DNA from 4 places in the Ruegeria sp. AH7 genome. Region 1 is predicted to be linked to each of the others. Evidence: riboswitches for the same ligand, from Rfam matches in the RefSeq annotation. Region 1 holds a riboswitch; each other region holds the start of a gene.
The links. Region 1 has a riboswitch for cobalamin ahead of ACR0JX_RS14940 (hypothetical protein). Riboswitches for the same ligand answer to the same signal wherever they lie in the genome.

Region 1 (7,154 bases):
CGCTTCGCAAATTTCCGTCGAGGGTGAGAACGGTATTACTCAGTTGTTCGAAGAGCTTAGCAATACAGGTGCAGAGCTTGCGTTGTTGACCATCGCGCGGAATGGTGAACTTCAATCGGTGGATCTGCCACTTACGCATTAATGCTTTGGCGGCTTTTATAGTTAAGAGCCGCCTACATTGCCTTGAAGGAAATTCAAGTGTCTCATTCTGAAAGATCTCTGATGCAAGTTCACGAGCCCAGATTTCAACAGGCGGAGGAACGCCAGCGTGAAGTCTTCGATATTTCAACCGTGCTTAACCAGGGTGCTCGTGAATATCAGGAAGATGCCATTCTTTCTGAAAAGCCGATCGGATCTGAGTTAGGGTTCGTGGTTCTGGCAGATGGTATGGGTGGCCACGCGGCAGGGGATGTTGCCTCTAACCTGATCGTTTGTGAGGTGATGAAAGGTTGGTTGGCCGCCGGGCTGAACAAAGACTCATCAAATTCGGAAGTCGTCGCATTCTTGCATGACAGTGCCGAGCGCGCGAACAAGCAGATTTTCGAAGCCAGCCGCAACGATCTGAATGTAAAGGGAATGGGAGCGACTCTTCTCATACTGATCTGCATCGAAGATCGCGCGTTTTGGTTTTCCGTCGGGGACTCGCCACTCTATCTCTGGCGGTCTGGCGAGCTAATACAGCTGAACGAGGATCATTCAATGGCGCCTCAAATCGATATGATGGCGAAACTTGGCATGTTGGATCCCGATTTGGCCCGAAATCACCCCGATAGAAACATGCTTACGTCTGTCATACATGGTGGCGACATCGCGAAGATCGATTGCCCTTCAGACCCGTTTAAGCTTCTGCCAGATGATGTTCTCATTGCAGCTTCGGATGGGCTTCAGTTTCTAGAAGACAAGGACATTCAAGAGGTTGTTACGCGCAATCATGAAGTGAGTTGCGACGCTATTGCGGATAAGTTGATCAGAGCCTTGATTGGCCTTGATGATCCAGATCAGGACAACATAGCTTTCTCTGTTGCAAAGGTTTGTTCTTAGGCGTTGATAGCTGGCGTCGAACTGATGTCGCGGGGCGTCTGTATTTATTACAAACTGGCTTGTCACAACTGAATTCTGCGATTCTTGTAGTGCTGATTGGCCCGCTTTTGTGCTCAACGAGTATCAAATCACCTCTACCAACTCCGCATGTTTGAACAAAGCAGGCCGTGATTTGACTAGATCGAATACATCCTACGCCCATCGCATTTCAGCAACGGCGTCATCGGTGAGCGGAACCCGGACGCCAGGTTGAACAACAGCCGGATCATAGGGTGTGCGATCAAACACCTCACGCACCATATCTGCAAAGAAAGACAGTGGTTTGCTGGGATAAGCGGGGTCAAAGCTCGATTGATCCCAACGTTCGCAGAACTCGGCACAGTCATCGAAATAGATGCTATCACGATGAGCTTGGCGTTTTTCGGGGTTCGCGCCTACGTGCTGTCCGAAGTAAACAAGCTGAAAATCCCCATGGGTGTGCACGCACCACGTGACCTGTTCGCGCAGGAAGGGTTTGAGGATTGAGGCCGCATATTCATCGTGATTATGCGGCGCATAGATGTCACCGATATCATGCAGCAAGGCGCCAACGATCCAGTCTATGTCTGCCCCGTCAAACCAGGCGCGGGTTGCTGACTGCACCGAATGGCCAAGACGTGTGACTTGATAGCCGGACAGGCTTTTGTCGAGCCGCTCCATCGCTTCCAGCAAACGATCTGCCGTTCCTTTGCAGTACTCACGCTCCAGAGTATCGAGGAAGGTGTAATCCTCTTTGTCCCCGTCCTTCATCTGCGTGAATTTCACCTGGTCCATAGCATGTCCTTTGGCGTTTACGTGTGGGTCAGCGGGCGCAAGCAAGCATGCAATTCTGGACTATCCACGCAAACACCGGACTCGGCAAATGAAACCTGTTGTGCCGGTAAAATTTGTAGTCGCCGGAGGTGGGTATTCGATTGCGTTTAAGAGCCTAAAGATGTGCGATGATCCCGCAGCCTGTTCTATGTCACAGCGGCATGCGAAAAGATCGGCGGGCTTGTGCACCCCCGCGCCTTTCACGTTTTGGCATGGCAAGTGGCAAAGGTCTGAACGGCTGTTCCAGCGAAGTCAAAAGCAAGTCGCAGAACGCTGCAACGGCAGGTGAGTGATCTTTAAATGGTGCAGCTGTTTCGTAAGCATGCCTCGCAGCTACTTCATAGCAGGCATTGCCAGGAACACCCGCGATCCATTGCATATAGCCAAGCTGTCCCATCTGACGTGCTTCATCCGCAGGCATGGGGCCTGTATCGAGTTGAATAATCGTCCGTTCCAATAACATCGCGCCCTCCGCGCAAAAGGGAGGAGTGTGGCTGGTCACGGTGATGTGCCGGGGACGCTTGGTCCTTCGGTCGTCTCTGCCGTTCCCAAGGCACCCCGCCCGGGTTCAAGTTGACTGCGGCGCATGGCATCACACACCGTAGATGGCAGGTCTCCTGACTTGCGGGTCAACGCTTTCCCGTTCCTTCCCGAACCCTAGGGCTCAGTGGTTTCCAACGGGGTCGCTCGCCGCTTACAGTTGCGGGGGCAGTCACGGAATTGGGTATGAACCCGCACCGTGTTCCCTTTTCAGCCGACTCGAACCGAGCCGGACACCATCGCTTTCACTGTCTCATACGCGATTCACTATGTCCACTGGGTTTGGCGCAATCTGACAACGCCGAAAATGTCCGCCAAAGCTGAAATGGCAGTGAGTTCAATCCATGCAAAAGGCTTTACAGGGCGTGGCATTCGGGTGCCTTAATGTTCGCAAATGTTGAAGATCTGAACAGAAAGAACCCTCATATGTCGAACCATGGCTACGAGTCCGGCCGATTGAACCTGCCTTTCGTTGGTATCTGTACCTTTGGCAAGTATCCCTATGTCGAGGATTGGGACGCGATTGACGCCGACGTTGCGGTTCTTGGCGCCCCGTTTGATTTTGGCTGTCAATGGCGGTCCGGGGCGCGGATGGGGCCACGCGCGATCCGTGAGGCGTCGACGCTGTTCTCATTCGGCCATGCTGGCGCTTATGACCACGAAGATGATGTCACCTATCTGGATCCGGCCAAAGTAACCATTGTTGATATCGGCGATGCAGACATCGTGCATACCGACACAATGAAAAGCCATGCAAATATCGAGTTTGGGGTGCGCAAAATACTGGAGGCGGGGGCGCTACCGGTCGTCTTGGGCGGCGATCATTCGATCAATATCCCCTGCATCAATGCCTTTGATGATCAAGAACTAATTCATGTGGTGCAAATCGACGCGCACCTGGATTTTGTCGATGAACGGCATGGGGTGCGCTATGGCCACGGAAACCCAATGCGCCGTGCCGCCGAAAAACCCTATGTCACCGGCCTCAGTCAGATCGGCATTCGCAATGTGTCGTCCACCGCTAAGGATGGCTATGCGGATGCCCGCGCCATGGGATCAGACATCCAATCTGTCCGGCAATTCCGCAAAATGGGGGTCGATGGGATGCTGGCCCGCATTCCAGAAGGCGCGCGGTATTATGTGACTATAGACATTGATGCCTTCGACCCATCCATCGCCCCAGGTACAGGTACACCAAGCCACGGCGGATTCATTTACTACGAAGTGCTAGAGCTCATGGCAGGTCTGGCCAAGCGGGGCGACATTGTCGGACTCGATCTTGTTGAAGTCGCACCGGATTATGACGCCACCAGCTCCACCCAAATCCTGGCGGCCCAGTTGCTAATGAACATCATTGGGCGCGTGCTGCATGAAAAAGAGCAGCGTTAGATCTGCCAATCGTCATCTAGTTGTGCCGAGCGTTTGAGCGTGCCACCGCCATCGGCGATGGTTTTATGCTATACTGGGCGCATTGAAGCACTCCTTAAGGGGGATTTTTAGATGACAACGATTGCCAAACTGAACTTTCTAAGAAAACAAGCCGGGTTGCCGCTGATCCGTTTCGACCTGATCAGATTGCGCGAGGAGGATATTCAGGACCTGCGCGACGCCTATGCTGCGATGTACGAAATCTCGGACATCGCGATGGGTGATCGGCGCGGATATTTCGCTCTGGCGCGTGGGCATGGTTATGATCAAGACCTTTGCCATGACGATGACCGCACGTTTCTGACCTGGCACCGGTCCTACGTTTATTCCTTCGAAAAAGCGCTCAACAGCGCGCTGCAGTGGAAGCGCGGGGATGACGAACTAGAACTTACGCTTCCCTATTGGGATTGGACCCAGTTTGCCACGGCGACACATGCCTCGAACGGGCTGCCCAAAGTGGTGGATGATGCGACCTACACAAACAGTGCCGGGGATGATGTTCCAAACCCGCTTGCCCGCGCACACAGCATCTATCGTAGCATTGCGCTGGGTTTGACCGGCGACGAGGTCTTTACACGCAGATACACAACGCGCCTGCGCAGCAATATCCCGTTGCTGGAGGATGAGGTTGAGCGTTACCTGACCAATCCAAACTTTGAAGCCTTCCAGGCCGACTTCAACTTTGCGGCTCATGGCGGTATCCACGTTTTAACGGGTGGCACGGATGCATCGTCGCCATTGCACCGCTCGATTGGAGATATGGGCAGCACAGTGTCCGCGTCTTACGATCCCGTTTTCTGGCTGCATCATGCGATGTGCGACAAGGTTTGGGCAGATTGGCAGGCGTTGTGGCCAGCGGCCAATGTTCCACAGCATGTTCTGGACACAGTTGTATATGATGGTCGGGTGGGCCGCGATCTGATCGATGCGGAAACCTCACTTCGATACATCTATTCCGAGGATTCCGTTGAAGCCGCGATTGGTGCTTTGGGCACCGCAGACAGCGCGCCAGTGGCCACTTTGTCAGCGGCGGCCAGCAATGTGACCGAGGTTCGGCTGGGCACGGTGAAAGCCGGGTTTGTCAGGGCGGAACTTGAATTCCATCGCATGCGCCCGCCGACCGAAAGCTTTGAGCTGCGCGCCTATGTCGACAACGCCAGTTGCGATGCTTCGACAGGGTACAAAGACAAAAGCTATGCAGGGCGCCTTGTCTTTTTTGGTCACGGCACCTGCCCGGGTGCGCCGGGTCATTGTAACCCGGCCTTGGCCGTCCGCGACGATTATGACCAAAGATACAAGCATCCGCTCAGATATGAACATACGCGGTATCGGCTGGACATCACGCGCGGCTTGCGGCGCTTCATTGGCCGAAAAAAGACTGTAAAAGACCTTAAGATTTACCTTGTTACGTTGGATGACAAAGGTGAGGCCGTCGCGCCCGAGGCGCTGGTTTACGATCAGTGTTCCTTGCGTACCTATGCCAAAAACTAAACGGGTGGGGCTGGATCCTTGGACGTTAGACTTACGGATAAAGCTGTCAAAGACAGGGTTCTAAGGATCTGGCTGCGCCGTGTCCCAGAAGCGGGTGGTTTTCTTCAGGCCTGGCATATTGATGCAAACGAGAATGAGCGGCAGATCGGCAGCGCAACTTTGTATGGCAGAGGGGTCGGATCGACGGCGCAGGAACGCGCAATGCTGTTGTTTCGGCTGCCTCCGGATACCGATGATCTGAAGCTTTCAGTTGGGGATCGCGTTCAAGTTCGTATTGAAGAAGGAAGCGGCTTCAAAGAGCTGAATCTCGATGTATCTGAGGTCGAGTAGTGTTTGGAATTTGAAGAACTTAGCCAGTTTTGCTTAGATGCCTACCAGGGTGTTCGAAGATTTGTCCGAATCCTTCAAGCTTATCCATAATTCCTGCGCGGCGTAGACAGGACCAGAATTGCGCCTGGTTCGATGTGATGACCGGTTTGCCTGCTGCCTGTTCAATCTCATCCACCACTTCCAATGATCTGATACCCCCACAGGACAAGAAGATTGCATCGGCTTCGGGCCGGTCGATCTCTAGGGCGAATTCTTTCCAATAGGATGGCTCGACCTTGCCGAACTCAATACCGGTTGCAAGACACAGGCCTTGAATGTCCAGAACATCGAACCCTGCGGCCAATAGATATTCGGCCTCGGCGGTGTTGACGTCATCCAGATAAGGTGTGCCAACGACGATCTGTTTGGCACCAACCTCACGCAGGGCGTCCATGACGCCAGTGACAATACACATCGGTTGCGCATATGGCGCGCCTTTGCGGATTTCTCGAAAGACGTTCTCTTCGCGGCAAACAATCGACCCCGACGTGCAGCTGTAGCTGATAACGGATGGTTTCACATCGGGCTGTAGGCGCGAAGCGGCGTCGGCCATGTGATCGATGTGGCGGGCCAGAGTTTCATTTGTTGTATAGTCGTCAGTCTTCAGGCGGGTGATATGAATGCCCACACCTTCAGGGGCCATCGCATTTAAATCCGCCTCGCTGGCAAGATCGGTCGACATCAAAATGAAGCCCAAGCTGCCACGATTAGCGATACCGCCTCCCATAAGCGGCGTGCGAGGTATCGAGTGCACAATATCTCCGGTCTTAAACATCAGACGATGACCTCCTCAATTGCCTTGGGGTGATGTGTAACCTGTTCCCAGCCGGTTTCAGTAACGATGAATGTGTCGCCAACCTGTGCGCGAAAGTCATCGGTCGCAACCGCGCCATCGACGGCAAAGACCATACCAGGCTGAATGACGGTTTTGTCCCCGGTTACCAGCTGCGGTGCCTCAAGAAAGCTGAATCCTGTAGCCCGGCCGCAGCGAAACGGATATTCAAACCCGGCGTCCTGAATGACTTCGGCATAGGTGGCATGCACACTTTCTGCGGACACACCGGGTTTGAGCGCATCCAGCGCAGCCTGTTGGCTGGCGACGGCGACCTCGTAGATTGCGACCTGCTTTGGGTCGGGATCGCCGATCCAGAACATGCGGTCAAATCCGACCTTGAAGCGATGAAAATTGGTCAACCCGCAGAAACACATAAACACCGGCTCGCCATGCCGCATGATGCGGTTGGTCGCGCGATGATGGGTCTTGGTCAGTTGATCGCCTGAGGCCAAAATCTGCAGGAAATGCATGTTGGGTGACATGTCGCTGTCTTCATAATGCGCCGCCAAAAGTTCTGCTGCTTTGCGGGTTCCTGCTTGCGAGGTGGCAATCGCAACCTCATATTCGGGCACCCCATCCCCAATGGCTGCACGACCCG
Region 2 (7,154 bases), on a different contig from region 1:
GGCGGACCAGTTCCTCGGCCAGTTTGACGCCTTGGGTGTAGGCCGCCCGCGTCGGCACCGAGCGGGGGTCGGTGGTATAGAGGTTCCGCCCGGTTGGCAGCACGTCCGAGCGTCCGCGATAGGGGGAACCGGACGGCCCGGCCTCGATCCGCTTCCCGGCCAACGCGTCGATCAGAGCGTTGCGTTCTGCATGGGCCGAGGGTGCGGGGTCGAATGTGCCGGAAACCTCAGGCGCGCGGCCATAGATATGCAGCCCGTCGCCGAACTGGCTTTCTTTGATATCGCAGACAAAGCGGTCGATGCGGGTGATCGCCTCGGCGGTGCAGGTGGCCTGATCAAGGCCCAGATCGCTCTCCAACCCGATGGCCTGCGCCTCATCCCGGATATCTTCCTGCAGGCGATCGCGGCGTTTGGGGTCGAGGCCATCCGCATTCGAGAACTCATCCAACAGCGATTCCAGCCGAACCATGCGATCCGGGGTGCCACTTTCCTTCATCGGAGGCGGGATATGACCCAGCGTCACAGCCCCGATCCGGCGCTTGGCCTGCGCGGCCTCGCCCGGGTCGTTGACAATGAAGGGATAGATCACCGGCAGGTCACGGATCAGCGCCTCGGGCCAGCAATTCGCCGACAGCGCAACGGATTTGCCCGGAAGCCATTCCAGCGTGCCATGCGCGCCGATATGGATCAAAGCGTCTGCGCCCAATCCCTTGCGTAGCCACAGATAGAAGGCGACGTAGCTGTGACGCGGGGTGCGAGACAGATCGTGATAGTCGTCATCGCGCAGCTCGGGCGTACCGCGTTCGGGTTGCAGTGTAACCATCACGTTGCCTCGGCGCAGGGCGGTGAAGTGGAACGCGCCCTCGGTAAAAACCGGGTCGTCTTCTGGCTTGCCCCAAACAGTTTGGAGATCGACGCGCAGTTGCTCGGGCAGGTTAGCCAGGGCTGCCTGGTAATCTTCCAAAGACCATGAGATGCGCGCGTCCAGCAGGGTTTCAGCAATCGGCTCAGCCGGTGCGGTGCTGTAGCCCTCGGTTTGAAGATCGGCCAGGATCGCCTCGGCCGAGGCCAGCGCGTCGAGGCCCACCGCGTGCGCCATTTGCCAGTCCTTGCCGGGGTAGGTCGATAGCACCAGCGCGGGTACCTGATCTGCCTTGGGCTTATCATGCAGGGTCAGCCAGCCGGTTACACGGTCGATGATCGCTTCGATCCGTTCTTGCTCAGCCCGGTGGGCAAAGCGGGAATATTCCAGATGCGGGTCACGTTTGCCCGGTTCCTTGAACGAGGCAATGCCCGCCGAAATACGCCCGTCGACTTCGGGCAGCACCACATGCATGGCCAGGTCGGCGGGGGAGAGGCCCCGTTCCGCCTCGGCCCAAGCTTTGCGGCGCGATGTGGCGAGGGCCATCTGAAACACAGGCACACCCGCCGCGTCGAGCGGAGATGTGCCCGATGCGCCTTTGCCCGAGAACGAGGTCGCGTTGATGATCGCCGAAGGTTTCAACGCGGCGATGTTATCACGCAGCCATTCTGCGGCAGCAGGAGCCTTGAGCGAAGGGGCGAAGAGGCCGACGGCCTCGAACCCACGATCCCGCAAGCTGCGGATCACGGCGGCGACAGGGGCCGTGTCCGCCGAGGTCAGATAGGCGCGATAGAACGTGACGATGATACGTTTTGCGTTGCCCGAAAAGGCCGCCTCAACCGGGATCACGCCGCGATCAGGACACCACGCGCCGGATTCGGGCAGGGTTTTAGCCCCCATAACAGGGCCGGCATAAAGCCCCGCCGCCAATGCCATCTGCGCCAAGGCAGCCTGTGCCGCGACCTCTCCGCCGGTGTCGCAGAGATGCGCCAGACGGCGCAGGGTCGAGACGGGCAGGGTGGAATATTCATCCAGCCGCGTGTCCTCTCGCCCGTCGGCGGGTAGGACAGCCAGCGCGATGCCCTTGGCCTGCGCCAGTGACAGAACCTGCTGCAACCCGTAGGCCCAGTAAGGCACGCCGCCAATGAGACGGATCAGAATGCCCTTGGCGCCCTCCAACGTCTGTTCTACATAGGTGTCGACGGACAGAGGATGTTTCAACGCCGTCAGGTTCGCCAACCGCATCGTGGGCATACGCCCATCCGGCCCGCCACCGCGATGCCAGCCCGCCGCGAAAGCGCCAAGGTCGCTGTCCGAGAAGGACAGCACCACCAAATCCGCCGGGCTCTGGCCCAGATCGGTTGGGGTTTCCATTTCTTCTAACCCGTGGCTTTCGCGGAAGACGACGTGCATGGGCCTTACTCGGCGGCCTCGGTTACACCCGTGAGGATTTCGCGGATTTCTGCTTCTTTGATGTCGTCATGCTCGGCGATCACCACCATGCGCGAGCGGCGTTCCTCGCCGGGCCCCCACGGGCGGTCGTACTGGTGACGCACACGAGCACCCACGGCTTGCACCAGCAGGCGCATCGGCTTGCCTTGAACGGCGGCATAGCCTTTGACACGCAAAATGTTCAGCTCGGTGGCCAGGCGCTCGATCTTGGCGACCAAATCGGCGGGATCGGACTGTTCCGGCAACTCGACGATGGTGCTTTCGAAATCGTCATGCTCGTGATCGTGGTGACCGTCGTGATGCGACGGACGAGCATCCATGTCGTCCTCGGCTGCGGCCTCAAGACCCAGAACGACGCGCACATCCACGGCACCTTCGGCAACCTCAACGACGGGTAGCGGGCGAGGGGCCTCGGCGGCGATGATCTCTTTCGCTTTGGCCACGCCTTCGGGACCGGCCAGATCAGGCTTGGTCAGCAGGATGATATCGGCGCAGGAAATCTGATCCTCAAACACCTCGGATAGGGGCGTTTCATGATCGATCGAGTCATCGGCGAGGCGCTGAGCATCCACCGCTGCCACATTCGGCGCAAAGCGACCGGCTGCGACGGCCTCGGCATCGGCCAGCGCGATCACACCATCAACGGTGATTTTCGAACGGATATCGGGCCAGTCGAACGCCTTCAGCAGCGGCTTAGGCAAGGCGAGGCCCGAGGTTTCGATCAGAATATGCTCAGGGCGCGGCTCCAGTGCCATCAGGGCTTCGATAGTCGGGATGAAATCATCGGCCACGGTGCAGCAGATACAGCCGTTCGCGAGCTCCATGATGTTTTCCGCCGGGCAATCGGGGATTGCGCAGGATTTCAGGATGTCACCATCGACGCCGACATCGCCGAATTCATTGACCACCACGGCCAGACGCTTTCCCTGCGGGTTTTGCATCAGGTGCTTGACCAGTGTGGTTTTGCCCGAGCCCAGAAAGCCGGTGATCACAGTGACGGGTAGTTTTTCTAAGTTGCTCATTTCAGGGCTCCAATCGGGGGAATACGGGCCGCACAGTTTTTGCGGAAATGTTCAGGACGTTCGCGCCATTTGACCAAACCATCGTCAGTGGCCAAATACTTGGTCACACCTTCGATGATCGTTTCGACATGGTCGGTTTCGTTGAGGTTTTCGTAGACAAAAGTCCAACGCGTGGGTCCGCCACGCAACACGATGGAACATCCTTGATCACAATTGGACAGGCACTCCACGGGTTTCAGATGGATCCCATCTGGCACGCCCGCCTGTTCCAGCGCCTTATGCAGCAAAGCGCCGGGGCGCTGGGCGTCATCTTCGATTGCCAGGCCACGGCGGCATGTCGTGCAGACCAGCAGTTCAACTGGTGCGGCTTTACTCATCTCTCTCATCCCCCTTAGTCAAATCTGGGGGACGGGGTTTCATGTGGGCCGATCCAAGCCCCACACCGGAACACCCCGTCCGGTTTCATCTTCGGGCGCTGGCAGGTCTCCCGGCTTGCGGATGTCAGGGTGTATACCCTGTCGGATGTCCTGCCTTCCCAGCCTTTGGCCAGTGGCTTTGGGCACCCTCTCCGGTCACGGTCGCGGGGGCGGCTGCGTTTGGCGGTAAACCCGTTGACGCATTCCCTTTTCATCCTCTTACGAGGACACCAACGGATCGGACATGCGGCACTGATACGGTGCTTGTCAAGCGTGTCGCCGACAACCGCTACGTCGGGTACAGGAAAACGACCTGTGGCAGTCGCTGAGCGGCATGGCTGGGCTTAGCCTGCGGCTTTCGAAAGGTTTAACAGTGACCACGTCACTGAACCAAATGTTTGACGGATGACTAGACTGCTCTTCATAACTGAAGGCACAGGCCAATGGTGGGGGCGTTTTACTCTGAGATCTGGAAGCTTTGTGAGAGTGGTGGGCGACCCTGGAATCGAACCAGGCGTGCGTCTCCGCGAGGGAGTTACAGTCCCCTGCCACACCTTGCGGCCTGTCGCCCACTGTCAGGCGTTGCACCTGACGTGGAGGCGTGATTACTAGCGCACCAAAGGAGCGTCAACAGGAAAATACGGCATTGACGCAGGAAAGCGAATTCATGGCCCGGAGGCCCTCAGAATGAAAAAACCCAAGTGGGTTGTTGAAAAGGAACAGGCACGAAAAGCAGCAGCGGCCGAAACGGTTTGGCTGTTTGGTTTACACGCCGTGCGCGACGCCTTGATGAACCCCAAGCGCCAGAAACTGCGCCTGATTGTGACACGAAACGCGCGGGACAAACTGCTCGAAGCCATTGAATTCGCAGGGATCGAGGCCGAGATGGTTGATCCGCGCAAGTTCAGTGCCCCGATCGATGCGGGTTCGGTGCATCAAGGGGCAGCGCTTGAGGTTAAGCCGCTGGAGTGGGGCGGTTTGGCCGAGAACTGCATCGGACGGGAACATCCCCGCGTGATCCTACTGGACCGTGTAACGGACCCACATAATGTGGGTGCGATTCTTCGGTCAGCCGAAGTACTGGGTGCAAGTGCTGTGATCGGAACCCGGCATCATTCGGCCCCTGAAACCGGGGCACTGGCCAAGACCGCCAGCGGCGCATTGGAACGTCAGCCTTATCTAAGGGTGCGCAATCTGGCCGATGCCATAACCGAGCTTCAGTCGATGGGGTTTCTGGTGCTCGGTCTGGATGGCGAGGCGAATGAAACTATTGAAACAGCCCTGGGGAACCAAAGGGATCGACCTGTGGCGCTGGTATTGGGTGCTGAAGGGCCGGGATTGCGGCAAAAGACCAAAGAGACTGTGGATCAATTGGTGAAAATTGACGCATCCGGGGGATTTGGGTCACTGAACGTCTCAAATGCTGCCGCAATCGCCCTATATGCCTCTCGGCACCATTAGACAGGAGATCGCTATTTCCGGACCGTCCAAAATCGCAACCTGCTGCTATTGCGGTACTCGGGCTGCCCTGGTTCTGACCGGGAAGAAACGGCACGAGCTGAGTTGTTCAAGCTGTGGTGCGCCTCTGCACGATCTTAAGATGTTGCCAAAGCACAAGGTTCAAAAATCAAAGCCTGCTCGTACGGCGATCAGCCATGCAGCACCTCCGAAGTCTCGAAAAAAGAAGAAGAAAAAGAGCACGTTCTATCGTGTTCTGGATGAAGCCTGGGATGTTATAGAAGACATCTTTGATTAAGGGCTGCCATGCATTCGCAAGGATGTTCACATCCACGTCAACGGGGGTTTCACAGCGGTTCAAAAATTGCATCTTAGGTGCTCGATTCTTTGCTACAGGACCCAGATGCAAAACCGCCGTTTCATATTCGGTATACTGACAGCCATCGCTTTTGCACCTTTCGCTTGGGCGCAGGACAAACCTGTCTATTTTGCGACCGATGGCGCCGCGATGGCGGGGTATGATCCAGTGTCCTATTTCGACAGTACAGTACCGGTTCGGGGTGAACCAAGCATTGCCGTCATGTGGAAAGGGGCCCAGTGGCATTTTGCGTCGCAGGAAAATCGCGAACGGTTTGAAAGCAACCCGCGCGCCTTTGCGCCTCAGTTCGGGGGTTATTGTTCCTATGCGATGGCAAATGGTGTTCTGAAAAGCACTGACCCGATGGCTTGGCAGGTCGTGGATGGGCGTTTGTACCTCACTCATTCCCCGGCGGTTGAGCGGATTTGGGAACAGGACAGGACGGCAAATATCCATCTGGCCGAAGAGAATTGGCCCGTCATTCTGTACGAAGACTAGGCGAATTTCCGTTTTTTGTGAAAAGTCATCACAAAAATGAGCGCTTGGTCTTTTTTTTAACTAGATCATGCCTAAATGTCACAGTGACCGCGGAACGGAACTGCCGCGGGTCATTTCACTGTCCCTCGTTCCAACAACTGGCGCCCAAGGTTTCTTGGGCGCTTTTTTCTTTTTTGCGGCTGTGATTAGGATGCGGCCATGGCTGACTATTCCGACGATCATCTGAAAACTATCCTGCAACGTACCAAAACCATAGCGGTGGTTGGGGTGTCGATGAACCCGGTGCGGCCCAGCTATTACGTGGCGCGCTATCTTTCGTTGAAAGGGTATACCGTTATCCCCGTCAATCCGGGCCACGCTGGCAAGGAATTATTTGGCCAAACGGTGCGTGGTGCCCTGTCCGAGATTTCTGAACCTGTCGATATGGTCGATATCTTTCGGCGCTCCGAAGCTGTTCCACCTATCGTCGATGAGGCGCTAGAGGTGTTCCCCAAGCTTCGGACCATCTGGATGCAGATCGGGGTCGAGCATCCTGAGGCTGCTGAAACGGCGCAGGCCCGTGGGGTGGATGTGGTAATGAACCGTTGCCCCAAAATCGAATATCAGCGCCTGTTTGGTGAACTGCGGATGGGCGGGTTCAGCACTGGCATCATCTCATCGAAGCTTTGAACCTAGTTGGCGACATAGGGTTTCAACCGCGCCACTTGCTCGAGGCGCCGTTTTTCTAGAACAACATCGCGCGGAATCCAGTCATATCGGCTGTCATCTGACAGCGGGGACCAGAACAAAACCCCGCCATAGCGCCAAGGGTCCAGCACAACGCCCTCATACATCGAGTCTCCGGCACGGCTGATAATCGCTGTGCTGTGATCAATACGGAAAGGGTTGTCGGCATTGGCGATGGCGCGATGCAGCGTAAGTGTTTCGAAGTTTTCCTGCTTCAATCGACGCTCGATATCTTCGGCCCAATGCCAGCACAGCCCGCGCGGCCGCAGCCCCCTGTTGACCTTCGTGTTGTGGATCAGCGGGGGATCAGTGATCTGATATTCCTGCGCCAGCTGGGCTGTGTAGGCATAGGCGATCCGGGC
Region 3 (7,154 bases), on a different contig from region 1:
CCCTTACTGAGCACTCCTAAACGACCTGTGCGAGCAGCGACTGAAGGGTCTTTCGTTCACTCTTTGAAATTGGCTCTAGGATTTCGCCGACAACCTCTGCGACTGTCTGCATTAGTTCCCCAACAATCTCCGATCCTTTGGGCGTCAAAAAGATCAAGCTGACGCGACCATCGTCTGGAGCCACTTCTCGCCGTACAAGCCCTTTGGCTTCTAAAGATCGGACCATACGCGTCATTTGTGATTTGTCGCGAGCGACACGTTTTGTGAGTTCATTCATGCTGATCCGCCCGGCATCCGCAAGCGTCATCAGCACAATGCCCCCGCCGGGCCCAACTGCCTCTCTATCAAAGCCGGGCGCGCGTTCCTGTAGTCCAGAATGAATTTTGCGCATCAAGCGGTCTATAAGTAGGGCGAGATCGGTGTCTTGCATTTAGTTGACTAAGTCTACTTTTTTGTTTAATGGACAAAATCAACTTAACGAGATGGCCTCTTGGCTTCAATGACAAGGAAGACGACATGACAGCCCCACATACACTGGCGCTCAAGATTGCCGCGGTCCTTTGGATTATTTGGGGATTGGTACATACGCTCGCGGGTGTGATGGTGCTAATGAGTGATGCCACGGTGGGGTTTCAAGCTATTGCCGATGCCGTTGATCCGGTTGCGCTTGAAGCCGACTATCACACAGCAGTGGAAGGCGTACTCAATCAGCATGGATGGAACCTAGGTTGGTTCGGCATCGCGACGATCATCGGCGCAATCTTTATCTGGCGGAAAAACATAACTGCCATTTGGGTAACAGGTATGGTCGGCGGTCTTGCCGATGTCGGCTATCTGCTATTTGTCGATTTTCCCGGCTACGTTAATTTCGTACCGGGGACCATCATAACTATTATTTCAGCGTCAGCGGTTGCACTGAGCTTTTGGGTCTGGTTTTCCGTCAGACGAGTGACTTCCTAAGAAGTTGATGAAATTGAAAGTGGGCGTTTGAGGTCATAGATCTGAAGCCTGCTTCCTCCCACGCTACAGAACAAAAACAGCCCACCAGATGGGTGGGCCGTATTTGTTGAGTGGTTTCCGACTCAAACCTGACGCACGGCCCCTTTGGCGGCGCTGGTGGTCAGTTTGGCATAGGCTTTCAGCGCGGTAGAGACCTTGCGCTTGCGTGGTTCTGCCGGTTCCCAGCCTTTTTCGTCTTGCTCGGCGCGTCGCTGCGCCAGTTCCTCATCCGACACAGCCAGATGGATTGAGCGGTTTGGGATGTCGATCTCGATCGTGTCACCCTGACGGACCAGACCGATCACGCCGCCTTCGGCCGCCTCGGGTGAGACATGGCCGATGGACAGGCCCGATGTACCGCCCGAGAAGCGACCATCGGTTAACAAAGCGCAGGCTTTGCCCAGACCTTTGGATTTCAGATAAGAGGTTGGGTAGAGCATTTCCTGCATCCCCGGCCCACCGCGAGGGCCTTCGTAGCGGATGACGACCACGTCACCCTCTTTCACCTTGCCGGTCAGGATGTCGCTGACCGCCTGATCCTGGCTTTCGCAGACATAGGCCGAGCCGGTGAAGGTCAGGCTACTGGAATCCACACCCGCTGTTTTCACGATACAGCCGTCGCGGGCGATATTGCCGAACAGAACGGCCAGACCGCCATCTTGCGAAAACGCATGTTCCTTGGACCGGATCACACCGCCTTCGCGGTCGGTGTCCAGTTCCTTGTACCGGTTCGACTGGCTGAACGCCTGCGTGGTGCGTACACCGCCCGGGGCTGCCTTGAACAGGTCCTGCGCCGCCGGGTTGTTGGCAACCTTGATGTCCCAATTGGCAATTGCTTCGCCCATGGTCGGCGTGTGAACAGTGCTGCAGTGGTTGTGGAACAACCCAGCGCGGCTGAGTTCACCGAGGATCGAGAAGATGCCACCGGCGCGGTGGACGTCCTCCATATGCACATTCTCGGTGTTCGGTGCGACTTTGCACAGGCACGGCACCTTACGGCTTAACCGGTCCATGTCGGACATGGTGAAATCGACGCCGCCTTCGTGGGCGATTGCCAGCAGATGCAGGACCGTGTTGGTCGATCCACCCATGGCGATATCCAGGCTCATGGCGTTCTCGAACGCATCAAACGTTGCGATCTCGCGTGGTAGGAAGCCTTTTTCGTCCAGATCGTAGTGCCGCTTGGTGATCTCGACGATCCGGCGACCCGCTTCAAGGAACAGCTGTTTGCGGTCCGCATGAGTGGCGAGGGTGGAGCCATTGCCTGGCAGTGCCAAACCCAGTGCCTCGGCCAGACAATTCATTGAGTTCGCCGTGAACATGCCCGAGCACGAGCCGCAAGTGGGGCAGGCGTTTTCCTCGATATGCTGAACCTGCTCGTCGGTGAACCGGTCGTCAGCGGCGGCGACCATGGCATCTACAAGGTCGATCTTCTTGGCATCCAGATCAGCGATGTCGATTTTACCAGCCTCCATCGGCCCGCCCGAGACAAAGATCGCTGGAACGTTCAGACGCATCGCAGCCATCAACATGCCTGGCGTGATCTTGTCACAGTTCGAGATACAGACCATCGCATCGGCGCAATGGGCGTTGACCATGTATTCCACCGAATCCGCGATTACTTCGCGCGAGGGTAAGGAATAGAGCATCCCGTCGTGGCCCATGGCGATGCCGTCATCCACCGCGATGGTGTTGAATTCCTTGGCAACACCGCCAGCCTTTTCAACCTCTCGCGCGACCATCTGGCCCAAATCCTTCAGGTGGACGTGACCCGGCACGAATTGAGTGAAGGAGTTGACAATGGCGATGATCGGCTTGCCGAAATCATCGTCCTGCATACCGGTGGCACGCCACAGGCCGCGGGCACCGGCCATGTTGCGGCCGTGGGTAGAGGTTCTGGATCGGTACATTGGCATGATGCTGTTTCCCTTTTGCCCCGGTTGCGATATGCGGGGAATGTGCGTTATAGCGCACGTACCATATGTGCGCTATAACGCACAAGAGGATTCGAAAGACAACGGCATGGCTCCGGACGAAATAACACTGAAACTAAGGGATGTGCGGGCCGCTTCGGGGTTGAGCCTGTCGAAAGTTGCCGAAATCACCGGTGTCAGCAAAGCGATGCTAGGTCAGATCGAACGCGGCGAATCAAGCCCGACGATCGCCACGCTCTGGAAGATTGCCAAAGGATTTCAGCTGCCGCTCAGCGCGTTGATCGACACCGTGAATGGTGATCCGTCGGTTTTTCAAACCGTTACCTTTCCCGGCAGTATCGAGGTCAAGATCGTTTTCCCCTTTGATCCGGCCTTGGGGGCAGAGACATTTCACGTCAACCTCGACCCGAACCAAAGCCATGAGTCCCCTGCCCATGCCGCTGGTGTGACCGAGGAGGTCTTTGTGCTCAGCGGCACGCTGGACATTCTGAAAGGTGAGGCTTGGGTGTCTTTGCAAACGGGGCAGGGACTTCGATTTGCAGCGGATGTCCCGCACGGATATCGCGCAGGTGCTGAAGGGGCGGCGTTTTTGAACATGCATCACTATGCGCAACAGCCGGATGTTCAGGAAAACGGCAAGGTTCATTGATGAGTGAGTTTTTCAACAGTCTGACCATCGTGGACGCCATCGGTTCCTTCGGGGCTCTGATCGTGGTTGCCGCCTATTTCGCCACGCAGATGCGGTACATGAATTCCGAAGATCTGGCTTTTCCCGTGGTGAACCTGCTGGGGTCTGTTTTGATCGTCTATTCACTGCTTCAGAACTTCAATCTGGCGTCGATGTTGATTGAAGGCTTCTGGATCATCATCAGCGTGATCGGAATCATTCAGCATTTCAGGTTGCGCCGCGCAGGGTAGCGCGGCGCAAAAGGGCTATGCAGCGTTATGGAGGCGGGGTGTAAACAGCCCAATCCGACCCAGATCCCGCATGGATTTTGCTGCGGCCAACACGGCCAAATCAGCCAGTGGTTCTATCAGGATAACCAGGAGGTACGCACCGCCAAAGCTGACAACGGCGGCGAGGTTTTCTGCACCAAATCCCTGGCCATAAAAGGCCCAGAACGCCACCCAGACGACGACACCGCCCTGATAGGCCGTCGACAGCGCAAGTGCCTGAGAATACTTCAGATCAATATAGGCCGTATTCGGCGCAATGATGCGGTTGGCCAAGGCCTGCAAGGCAAACAACGGTAACAGCAGCGTTGTCATGTTCATCCCGAACTGAGGCAGGTCGAAAGGCGCCAGGAAAAACCCCTGAATAAACAAGCCCGCGATCAGGCCGATGGCGGCAGGGGCCGCACCGAACAACAAAAACAGGGTCGATCCCAGAATGAAGTGAACTTCCGACACCCCGACCGGGAAGTGTGGCAACACCTCAAAGAAGGTAAAAACCAGCCCGGTGGTCAGGGCTGAGCGAATGGCGAGGCTGGCAAGGCCGCTGCTTTTCAGGCTGTCCCATGCCAGTTTAGCGGTATAGAGCCCTGCGCCAGTTGCGGTGGCGTAGCTCAAGACAAGTTTGGCGCCATTTACGACGCCCGGTTCGATATGCATAGTTTGGTCTCCTTCCCGTCACACCCGACGGCAGAAAGGTTTAAAAATTGGGCTTTCGCCCGGTTTGCACATGGCAGGTCTCCTGACTTGCGGATTGGCTTCGATCCCGGCCTTCCCAACCGATTGCTTCGGTCAGTGGCCATGATGGGGCGAAACTCCGCTTACAGTTGCGGGGGCAGTTCCGGAATTGACAGGTACTGTCGCACCGGATTCCCTTTTCATTCTTCAGGGGGAATTCCCCTTTGGAAACCATGTCAGGCAGGTGTCTGGTACGGCGTGCCGCCTGTCAAGCAGGCAAACGTGTATGTTTGGAAAAAATTGTCAGTGTGCCGGGGGGTGCAGGCGTTGGCATGGCTTGCACGTTTGGCCGCTCGGATATAGGGAAACTCAGACTCGCTTAGGGGAGGCTTTGATGCAAGACGATCCGAAAACCCTGGTATCTACCGAATGGCTGGCCGCGCATATCAAGGACCCGGATCTGCGGATTCTGGACGGGTCGTGGTACCTGCCTGCGCAGAATCGCGATGCCAAGGCGGAATATGACGCGGGCCACATCCCCGGCGCGCGCTTCTTCGATATTGATGACATTTCGGACCACCGCTCGGACCTGCCGCATATGGCGCCGCCGGTCGAGAAGTTCATGTCACGCCTGCGGGCGATCGGCGTGGGCGATGGTCATCAGGTGGTCGTCTATGACGGGGCCGGGCTGATGTCGGCCGCGCGGGTCTGGTGGCTGTTCCGTCTGATGGGGCAAGAGAATATCGCCGTTCTGGACGGGGGTTTGCCGAAATGGCAGGCCGAAGGGCGAGAGTTCGAAGATCTGCCCCCTGTGATCCGGGATCGCCATATGACCGTCCGGGTACAGAACCATCTGGTACGCGACGTAACACAGGTGTCCGCCGCCGCCAAACTGGCTGATCATGAGATCATCGATGCCCGTGCCGCCGCCCGCTTTGCCGGAACCGAGGCTGAACCGCGCGAAGGGCTGCGATCGGGCCACATACCAGGCTCGCGCAACGTGCCCTTTGGCAGCCTGCTAAATAGTGACGGCACGATGAAGTCGCCCGATGCGTGCCGCGCCGTGTTTGAGGCCGCAGGCGTGGATCTGACTAAACCGGCGATCACCTCGTGCGGTTCAGGCGTGACCGCTGCAATCCTAAGCCTTGCGCTTGAACGCATGGGCAAAAAAGACCACGCGCTTTATGACGGCTCCTGGGCTGAATGGGGTGCCTTCCCAACCCTGCCCGTCGCAACCGGAGAGATCTGATGTTCGAGAACCTCAAACCGCAGCCCGCCGACAAAATCCTGGCGCTGATGCAGATGTACCGCGAAGACCCGCGTGATCAGAAGATCGACCTGGGTGTCGGCGTCTACAAGAATGCCGAAGGTGTTACCCCGGTAATGCGTGCGGTCAAAGCCGCTGAAAAGCGCATTCTGGAGGAGCAGGAAAGCAAAGCCTATACCGGTCTGGCAGGTGATCCGGCCTATGCCGATGCGATGATCGGGCTGATCCTTGGCGATACGGTGCCGCGTACCAAAATTGCCGCCGTTGCGACACCGGGCGGGACGGGTGCCTGCCGTCAAGCGTTCGAGATGATCCGCATGGCCAATCCTGAGGCGCGCGTGTTTGTATCGAACCCGACATGGCCAAACCACCTGTCGATCCTGAGCTACTTGGGTATCGAGGCGGTTCCGTATCGCTATTTTGACGGCGAAACCCGCGGCGTCGATTTCGACGGTATGATCGAGGACCTGAAAACTGCCAAGGCGGGCGACGTGGTTCTGCTGCATGGTTGCTGCCATAACCCGACCGGCGCAAACTTGAACCCCGTGCAGTGGCAAGAGGTGGTGAACCTGATCAACGAGCTTGGGCTGGTTGCCATGATCGACATCGCCTATCAGGGTTTCGGCGACGGTCTTGAGGAAGACGCGCAGGCAACCCGTCTGGTGGCATCGTCGGTCAAGCGCTGCCTGATCGCGGCGTCATGTTCCAAGAATTTCGGCGTGTACCGCGAGCGTACCGGCCTGCTGATGGCAATCAGCGATGAAGCGGCGCAGACCGCGCTGAACCAGAGCACGCTGGCCTTCCTGAACCGCCAGAACTACTCGTTTCCGCCGGACCATGGCGCACGGGTCGTGACCACCATCCTGAACGACGACGCCTTGCGCGCAGATTGGGCCGCTGAGCTGGAGGAGGTGCGCCTTTCGATGCTGGGGCTGCGTCAGCAACTGGCCGACGAGTTGCAGAGGCTGACCGGATCAGACCGGTTCGGCTTTGTCGCCCAGCACCGCGGTATGTTCTCACGCCTCGGCGCGGCCCCCGAACTGGTCGAGCAACTGCGCAACGATCATGGCATATACATGGTGGGGGACAGCCGCCTGAACATCGCAGGTCTGAACGCGACGACCGTTCCGATCTTGGCACAGGCGATTGTCGACGTCGGGGTCTAATACTCGCACTTGTTACCAAAGGCCGCGTCATTCGCGCGGCCTTTTTCGTTTCAATTACAAATTCTGCCGATCCGGGCGTCAGGATAAAGCCATGTCCAACGCGGCTTGGCAGTGAATATGTGTGGTGTCGAACACCGGGTAGGGCACGTTTTCTGCGTT
Region 4 (7,154 bases), on a different contig from region 1:
CCATCGCGAACAGAGCAGCACCGCCGATGAAGGTTTGTGTCGGCTCAGGCGTCACGGCTTCCCAATAAGGCAGCTCGGTTGCGCTGAACTCAAAACCCAAATCTTTCTGCAGAAGTCCACCAAACGAGCCCGAAGACCCCAGCCACATGGCAACTTTGCCTTCTTCGAAAGGCTTGGCGTTGTCGCCCCAGCCGGTGCCGTACCATTCAAACAACCCGTCTTCTTTCCAGTCGCTCACGGCCTGGAAATGAGCCTTAATGGCGTCGTTGTTGACCAGAATCTCGGTGTCCATGCCGTCATAGCCGTTGTTGTTGGTCGCAAACGGCAGGTTGTGACGCGACATGAAGTTTTCGGTGAATATCCAAGGCAGGTGCGACTGGCTGAGCGGGATATAGCCCGCTTCTTTCAACGCCGGAGCGGTGGTGGACTGGAACTCTTCCCATGTCTTCGGGGGCGTAACGCCAGCGGCTTCCAGCGCGTCGACGTTGTAATACAGGATCGGCGTCGACGAGTTGAAGGGCATCCCGATCATCTTGCCGTCGCTGTCAGCATAGAAGTAACGCACACCGGCGATGTAGTCGTTGATGTCGAACTCAACACCATTGTCAGCCAGAAGGTCCTGAACCGGAACGGTCGCGCCTTTTGCCGCGATCACGGTCGCGGCCCCGGCATCAAAGACCTGCATTATGTTCGGTTGCTCACCAGCGCGGAAGGCCGCGATACCAGCAGTAAGCGTCTCTTCGTAGCTGCCTTTGTAGATCGGAGTAATTGTGTACTCGTCTTGCGACGCGTTGAACTTTTCGGCGACCTTGTTGACGGTTTCCCCCAATTGCCCGCCATGGGCGTGCCACCAGGTAATTTCTGTTTCTGCAAAAGCCGTAGTCGCGGTAAACGCGAGGGCAGCAGCCGTTGCGCAAAACTTCAGTTTGGTCATGTTTTCCTCCGGTTCGGTGTCGGCCCCTTGCAGCTAAGAGACCGTTGGCACCTTGTGCCAGTTTATTGTGCAGGCTCCCCTGCGGCGTGTGTCGCGCGCAGCCTCCGTCCTGCATTGTATAGGCACGTCTGGATTCTGCACACGTGCCCACATAATGTTAACGTATGACAGTTCAGTGAAAGATTTCTAGCAATATTGACAAATTCTACCAAATCGAAGGACAGGATGAGCGTGGCTCAGGATCATGACAAACCTGCCGATAGGCGCCGCCGGGTGACCGCGCAAGCCGTTGCAGATGCGGCTGGCGTGTCGCGTTCAGCGGTATCACGCGCTTTTACGCCAGGTGCGTATCTTGATGAAAGCAAAAGAAGAATCATCGAGAAAGTAGCCCATCACATGGGCTATCAACCAAATGCATTGGCTGCCGGGCTGAAGGACGGGCGCTCGCATCTGGTGGCCGTCTTTGTCGGTAATATGCGCAGCACATATGATTCCGAATTCGTGAGCGCTTTGGTCGGGAAACTGAACGCTTTGAACAAATGGCCGATTCTCATCGATGGCGGGGATCAGCGTGCAGAAGACGCGATTGAGCAGGTTCTGCGCTATCCATTGGACGCTTTGATCCTGCGTGGTGGTAGCATGCCGCGCGCATTGGTCACGCGGTGCACCAAGTTCGGTGTGCCGATGATTTCCACAGGCCGAATCGTCCAGGCACCGGGTGTCGACAATGTCTGTTGCCGCAATGCCGACGGTACGGGGCTTGCGGCCCAGGTGCTGGTCGACAAGGGGCGCACACGGTTTGGGTATCTAGGCGGCGCACCGAGTTTCTCGTCATCGGCTGAGCGCAGATTGGGTGTAATCGGTGTTTTGGACAAAGCGGGGTTAAACTTGATTGCCGAAGCCACAGGCGATTTCACTGTTGAGACAGGGCACGAGATTGCGTTGAAACTGTTGGCCGAGCATAAGCTGGACGCGTTGGTTTGTGCCAACGACGCCAGTGCGATCGGCGCGCTGACCGCCGCGCGAGAGTTGGGTTTGGACGTTCCGAGTGATCTTTCACTGATCGGGTTTGACGATATCGAAATGGCCAGATGGCCAAATTTCGATCTCAGTACCGTCAACAACCCGATTGATGATGCGGTTGATCAAGTTATTGCGTTGCTTGAACGCAGGCTGGCAGAGCCGGGCAAGCAAAGCGAAACCATTATGATCGATCCGTTTTTCGTCCCGCGTGGAACGCATTAGGTCAAACGTTTCGCGCCGATTTGAACAGGTACAGGAATACGAAAAGCGACCCGATCGATGTGGTCACGATGCCGACTGGTAACTCCTGAGGGGCCAGCAACAGTCGGGACACAATGTCAGAGGCGGTCAGCAGGATGGCCCCCACAATGGCCGAGGTGATCAACAGGTTGCGATGGAGCGTTCCCGCTATTCCACGCGCGATATGAGGGACCATCAGACCGACAAAACCGATGACACCCGCGACTGACACGAAGCTTGCCGTGGCGAGGGCTGCAACAAAGAACATACGAAAGCGCAGGCCCTGCACCGGGATACCCAACGTGGCGGCGGTGAAATCTCCGGTCAGAAGGGCGTCAAGCCAGCGGCTGCGATAGAGTGCATAGCCCAGGATCAGGGCCAGCCCGATCAAGACCAGTGGAAACGTCTCCCACCGGGCAAGGCCCAGTCCGCCCAGCATCCAGAAGATCACCGAATGGGCGGCGCGGTTGTCTCCGGAAAAGATCAGATAGTTGGTGATGGCGGAGAACAGGAAAGACACGGCAAGCCCCGCCAGGATCAGTTTTTCCGGTGCACTTGTGCGCAACCCCTGGACCAAGGCCAGCACGATGCCTGATGCGATCAGGCCGCCGCAAAACGCAGCCAGCGGTAGGGTCCATATGCCCAGCACATCGCCGGTGACCGTGATGACCAGAACAGCGCCCGCAGCCGCGCCCGACGAGAGACCGAATAGAAACGGATCTGCCAAGTCGTTGCGCGTGGTGGTTTGCAGAACCACCCCAACGACACCAAGCCCTGCACCGATGACAGCGGCGAACAGCGCACGCGGCAGGCGCAGATCAAACACGATCCGATGCAGCGGTGACATCTCGCCTTCTGACAGACCTGTGCCCAGGCCGATGGCAGCAATGACATCCGACACTGGGATCGGGGTTGTACCGTAGACTGTCGACAGCAGCAAAAGGGCGGTCAAAACGACCGCCCCCAGCACAACTATCCGGCCCGTATGGACCATATCAGTTGGTCGCCGTCGGGTGCATCGCATCCGCCATCTTCTGGATCGCATCGATGTTCGCCGGTCCGGGCGTCAGCTCTTCGTAGTGCAGGCCGATCCAACGTTCGTTCTTTACCGCATCGGTTTGGGACATCACTGGATGCTCTTGCAGAAACTTGAACGTGTCCTCTGCCCCGTTGCCGGTCTGATAGTCAAGCAGCACTAGAAATTCCGGGTTCGATGCAGCAACCGCTTCCCACGAGGTGCGGCCCCAGCTGGTATCCATGTCATGGGTGACGTTTTCGCCGCCAGCCGCTGCGATCATCGCATCGGGGATGGCGAATTTGCCAGCGGTAAAGGGCGCATCTGCCGGGCCGTCCAGTAAGAATACACGGGGTTTGGCCAGATCGGCGGTCTTGGCTTCGATGGCAGACAGCTGTTCTTTCCAGCCTGCTACCAGTTCCTCGGCCTTTTCCTCGACATGCATGACCTGACCCAGACGCAGCACATCGTTGAACAGCAGGTCCATGCTGGCCTCAGGGCGGTCCTTGTCTAGATGCACGCAGCTTTCGGTCAGGATCATTGTCTTGATGCCGAACGGGGCCAGAGTGTCCGGGGTCACGTCGCCGCCGGGCTTCATGCCATAATACCAGCCCGCGAAGAACAGATCGGGCTCGGCCGCAACCAGGTTTTCGACGGTTGGGTATTTCGGCGCCAGTTCCGGGATGTCACCGCGCAGCTTATCGAAATCAGGGCTGGTCTTATACCAACCTGTGATACCGGTCAGGCCAACGATGTGTTCTTGCAGGCCCAGCGCAAAGGCCATGTCTGTCATGTTCATGTCATGCACAACCAGCCGTTCCGGCTTGGCGTCGAACACCAGCGGTTCGCCGCAATTGTCCACGGTTACTTCATGGGCCGCCGCGCCGCTGGCCAAGCCGGTGATCATCAAAGCTGACCAAATTTTCTGTTTCATCAATGTCTCCTGTTAAGATGAAAGCGTTCGTTTTCGGATATCCAGCGCCGGGATCACGCGCCCTTCGTGCTGGAAGCACAGGTAGTCAACACCAAACGTGTCGCGCACATGATCCGGCGTTAGTATCTGGTCGACTGGCCCAAAGCCCGTCATGCGTGTGGATTTCATCAGCGCGACATGGCTGGCGAATTCCGGGATCATGACAAGGTCATGCACGATCATCACCACCGTCACGCCCAGCTCGGCCACCAGCGACAGCATGTGCCCCTTGGCATCAGGGTCCAGATGATTGGTGGGCTCGTCCAGAAACAAAAGCGAGGGGTTCTGCGCCAATGCACGCGCGATATGAGCGCGTTGGCGTTCGCCGCCCGAGAGCCGCTGCATCGGCTTATCCGCCAGATGGGTTAGCTCGGTCGTGCGCAGAACGCGCGCAAGGTCCATCTTGTGGTCTTCTGTCGAGCGGTCGCTTTGAATGGGAATCTGACCCAGCGCAACGTAGTCGCGCAGCTTTAGGCGGCCATCGGGCAGTTCCTGCTGACCAACAACCGCAATGGTCCTGGCGCGTTCCTGCGCAGACAGGCTGCGCAGGCTTTGACCGTTGATCCGTACGTCCCCCAGCGCCAGACGTTCGACCCCACAGAGCAGGTTCAGCAGCGTTGTTTTACCGGCACCGTTCGGACCGGCGATGGCAAGTATGGCACCTTCTTCCAAAGAGAACGAGACGTCTTGCAGCAACACATCGCCATTCAGGGCGTAGTATTCCAGATTCTCTGCGACCAGAAAGCTCATGCCTTACCCGCCTTTGGAAGACGGGGCAGACGCGCCAGTGTTTTGAATAGCAAGGCGGGGGGGCGATCCGTTGCGCTGGTCCAGCCGCTCTCGCTGTCGCGGTACTGATGGGCGAAGGCGGCGATTGCATTCAGATCGGCGGTACTTTGAATATCGCCAAACAGGTATTGCGCCTTGCCTTCGGCTTGCAGACCGATGGCCATGGGACGTTCGCATCCTGCCATGCATGGGATCAGTCGCGTAGCGAACCCGTCGGGTAGCAACGCGTCCAGCAGACTTTGGGCGGCGCTGGCCTCGATCTCACCCTGACAGGTCGAGCAGATCAGCACAAAATGATCAGCCGCGCGATGCATGGCCATCCTCAACGCGCAGAATGCCCGTGTCGAAAGTGCCAGTCCCGATAGGACGCATATGTGCCATCAATCCTCCTTCCAGGACGCCCCGTCCCGGGTTGGTTTCACAGGTGATGGCAGGTCTCCTGACTTGCGGGTCGTTGCTTGGCCAACCTTCCCGGCCTGTTCGGGCCAGTGGTGATTTGGCGTCGCTCTCCGCTTACAGTTGCGGGGGCAGTTACGGACTTGGCCTGTTCCGATATTCCGGGGGCCGCACCGTATTCCCATTTTCATCCCGCACCCAAAGCTGCGGGAACCATCACAGGTCAGCTATTCTGGACAAGACACGCTTGTCAAGCAATCGCTGAGAGGCTCGGGTCAATCTCGGGGTAGATCAGTAATCCGCAACCAGCAGGAACTCGGCCTCGGTATCTTCTTCGATCGTGGCAAAGCGGGGGATGGGTTGTTCGAACACGTTATCGGTGCGGTCGTCGTTTACGGTTGAGACCTCGCCGATCAGGCAATCCCCGCGCTCGGCCCAGAAGGCGTGCCAGATTCCGGGCATAAGGGTTACACTTTCGCCGGGTTTCAGGCGCAGCAATTCGCCCGGAGTGATGGTGATATCGCATCCGTCGCTGGGCACCACAACCGGTGTGTCGCGGTCTACGCTGCCATCGGGGTTCGAGGCATAGATCTCCATCACCAGATCGCCGCCGCCCCGGTTGATGATATCCTCGGCTTTGACGATATGACGATGCATCGGCGACAGCTGCTTGTCGCGCGAGATCAGCAGTTTTTCTGCATAAAGCATCCCACGACCCTGGCTCAGATCGTTCTCATCCCCATTGCGCAGGGTGAACAGGAACAGGCCAAGCTCATCAAATTTGCCTTGCCCGTAGTCGGTGATGTCCCATCCCAGTCCCCGGGCGCGGATCGTGTCGGCCTTGGCGCTGCGCATCTGATCCGGAGACCAGTCGGCAAAGGGGGGCAGGATGAAACCGAAAGACTGGATAAAGGCCTGTGCATCGGTCTTGATGTGGTTGATGTCGGAACGTTTCATGTGACTTCCCTTTTTGGGACTAGAGCTCGTGCGCCCAGGGCGGGTTGGCCCCGGCACGCGATACGGTGACTGCTGCAACATCTGAACCCAACGCTAAAGCTGCACGCAGGCTTTCTTTTGTCAGATCGCGCAGCCCGGCTTTGGTCAGATATCCGGAACGGTGAAGTTCCGCCAGCACGCCAGCGTTGAACGTATCGCCCGCCCCCACCGTATCGACAACCTGAACCGCTTTAACCGGTATCGTGGTTTCCGAGCCATCGCGTAGATAACCCGAAGCCCCCTGGCTCCCACGTGTAACAATCACAACCGCGGGACCGGCTTGCAGCAACAAAGGCACTTTCTCGGCATGGGTTTCGGGCCCCGGAATGATCCAGTCCAGATCTTCATCCGAGACTTTGAGGATATCGGTCTGCGCAATCATGGCATTCAAACGGGTGCGGTATCTGGTCTGATCCTGGATAAACCCCGGTCGGATGTTGGGGTCCAACATCACCGCTCGATCCGTCCCGTGATGGCTTAGCAAGGCAGCATAAGCATCGGCGCAGGGTTCGCAGGCAAGACTGATACCGCCTAGATACAGGGTCGAGATGGCGGGCAGTTGGTCGGGCATATCCTCGGGCTGAAGCATGCGCCCGGCAGTGTTCTCGTCAACGAAGTTGTACGATGCATGACCATCGACCAGTTTCACAAACGCCAAAGTGGTTGGGCGGTCGCTGGTGATCACATGGGAGGTATCCACATGGCTCGCTTTCAGCGTATCCGCCAATTGTTCACCAAACATATCGGACGACAGGCCGGTCAACATGCCAACAGGCGCGCCCAATCTC

Region 2: linked by a shared signal. The riboswitch ahead of ACR0JX_RS00975 (DUF1636 family protein) and the one ahead of ACR0JX_RS14940 (hypothetical protein) in region 1 are both predicted to bind cobalamin.
Region 3: linked by a shared signal. The riboswitch ahead of ACR0JX_RS18575 (energy-coupling factor ABC transporter permease) and the one ahead of ACR0JX_RS14940 (hypothetical protein) in region 1 are both predicted to bind cobalamin.
Region 4: linked by a shared signal. The riboswitch ahead of ACR0JX_RS11955 (DUF1636 family protein) and the one ahead of ACR0JX_RS14940 (hypothetical protein) in region 1 are both predicted to bind cobalamin.

The regions. Positions count from the first base shown of each region.
Region 1 is NZ_JBQFYF010000006.1:84,544-91,697, forward strand. It holds gene ACR0JX_RS14925 (serine/threonine protein kinase) at 1-142, shown strand, start outside; gene ACR0JX_RS14930 (PP2C family protein-serine/threonine phosphatase) at 223-1,041, shown strand; gene ACR0JX_RS14935 (HD domain-containing protein) at 1,234-1,854, opposite strand; gene ACR0JX_RS14940 (hypothetical protein) at 2,045-2,356, opposite strand; cobalamin riboswitch at 2,484-2,689, opposite strand; gene speB (agmatinase) at 2,860-3,822, shown strand; gene ACR0JX_RS14950 (tyrosinase family protein) at 3,934-5,352, shown strand; gene ACR0JX_RS14955 (hypothetical protein) at 5,371-5,682, shown strand; gene ACR0JX_RS14960 (maleate cis-trans isomerase family protein) at 5,702-6,496, opposite strand; gene ACR0JX_RS14965 (M24 family metallopeptidase) at 6,496-7,154, opposite strand, start outside.
Region 2 is NZ_JBQFYF010000001.1:188,819-195,972, forward strand. It holds gene cobN (cobaltochelatase subunit CobN) at 1-2,275, opposite strand, end outside; gene cobW (cobalamin biosynthesis protein CobW) at 2,281-3,336, opposite strand; gene ACR0JX_RS00975 (DUF1636 family protein) at 3,333-3,713, opposite strand; cobalamin riboswitch at 3,797-4,002, opposite strand; tRNA gene ACR0JX_RS00980 (tRNA-Tyr) at 4,240-4,323, opposite strand; gene rlmB (23S rRNA (guanosine(2251)-2'-O)-methyltransferase RlmB) at 4,440-5,213, shown strand; gene ACR0JX_RS00990 (hypothetical protein) at 5,194-5,508, shown strand; gene ACR0JX_RS00995 (YHS domain-containing (seleno)protein) at 5,614-6,066, shown strand; gene ACR0JX_RS01000 (CoA-binding protein) at 6,265-6,735, shown strand; gene ACR0JX_RS01005 (hypothetical protein) at 6,738-7,154, opposite strand, start outside.
Region 3 is NZ_JBQFYF010000009.1:111,580-118,733, reverse strand. It holds gene ACR0JX_RS18600 (MarR family winged helix-turn-helix transcriptional regulator) at 17-430, opposite strand; gene ACR0JX_RS18595 (hypothetical protein) at 517-960, shown strand; gene ilvD (dihydroxy-acid dehydratase) at 1,083-2,915, opposite strand; gene ACR0JX_RS18585 (helix-turn-helix domain-containing protein) at 3,022-3,582, shown strand; gene ACR0JX_RS18580 (CBU_0592 family membrane protein) at 3,582-3,851, shown strand; gene ACR0JX_RS18575 (energy-coupling factor ABC transporter permease) at 3,867-4,544, opposite strand; cobalamin riboswitch at 4,600-4,813, opposite strand; gene sseA (3-mercaptopyruvate sulfurtransferase) at 4,957-5,811, shown strand; gene ACR0JX_RS18565 (amino acid aminotransferase) at 5,811-6,995, shown strand; gene ACR0JX_RS18560 (aspartate/glutamate racemase family protein) at 7,074-7,154, opposite strand, start outside.
Region 4 is NZ_JBQFYF010000004.1:304,121-311,274, forward strand. It holds gene ACR0JX_RS11930 (extracellular solute-binding protein) at 1-934, opposite strand, end outside; gene ACR0JX_RS11935 (LacI family DNA-binding transcriptional regulator) at 1,160-2,179, shown strand; gene ACR0JX_RS11940 (FecCD family ABC transporter permease) at 2,181-3,191, opposite strand; gene ACR0JX_RS11945 (ABC transporter substrate-binding protein) at 3,193-4,146, opposite strand; gene ACR0JX_RS11950 (ABC transporter ATP-binding protein) at 4,159-4,935, opposite strand; gene ACR0JX_RS11955 (DUF1636 family protein) at 4,932-5,288, opposite strand; cobalamin riboswitch at 5,387-5,603, opposite strand; gene ACR0JX_RS11960 (D-lyxose/D-mannose family sugar isomerase) at 5,662-6,327, opposite strand; gene ACR0JX_RS11965 (carbohydrate kinase family protein) at 6,347-7,154, opposite strand, start outside.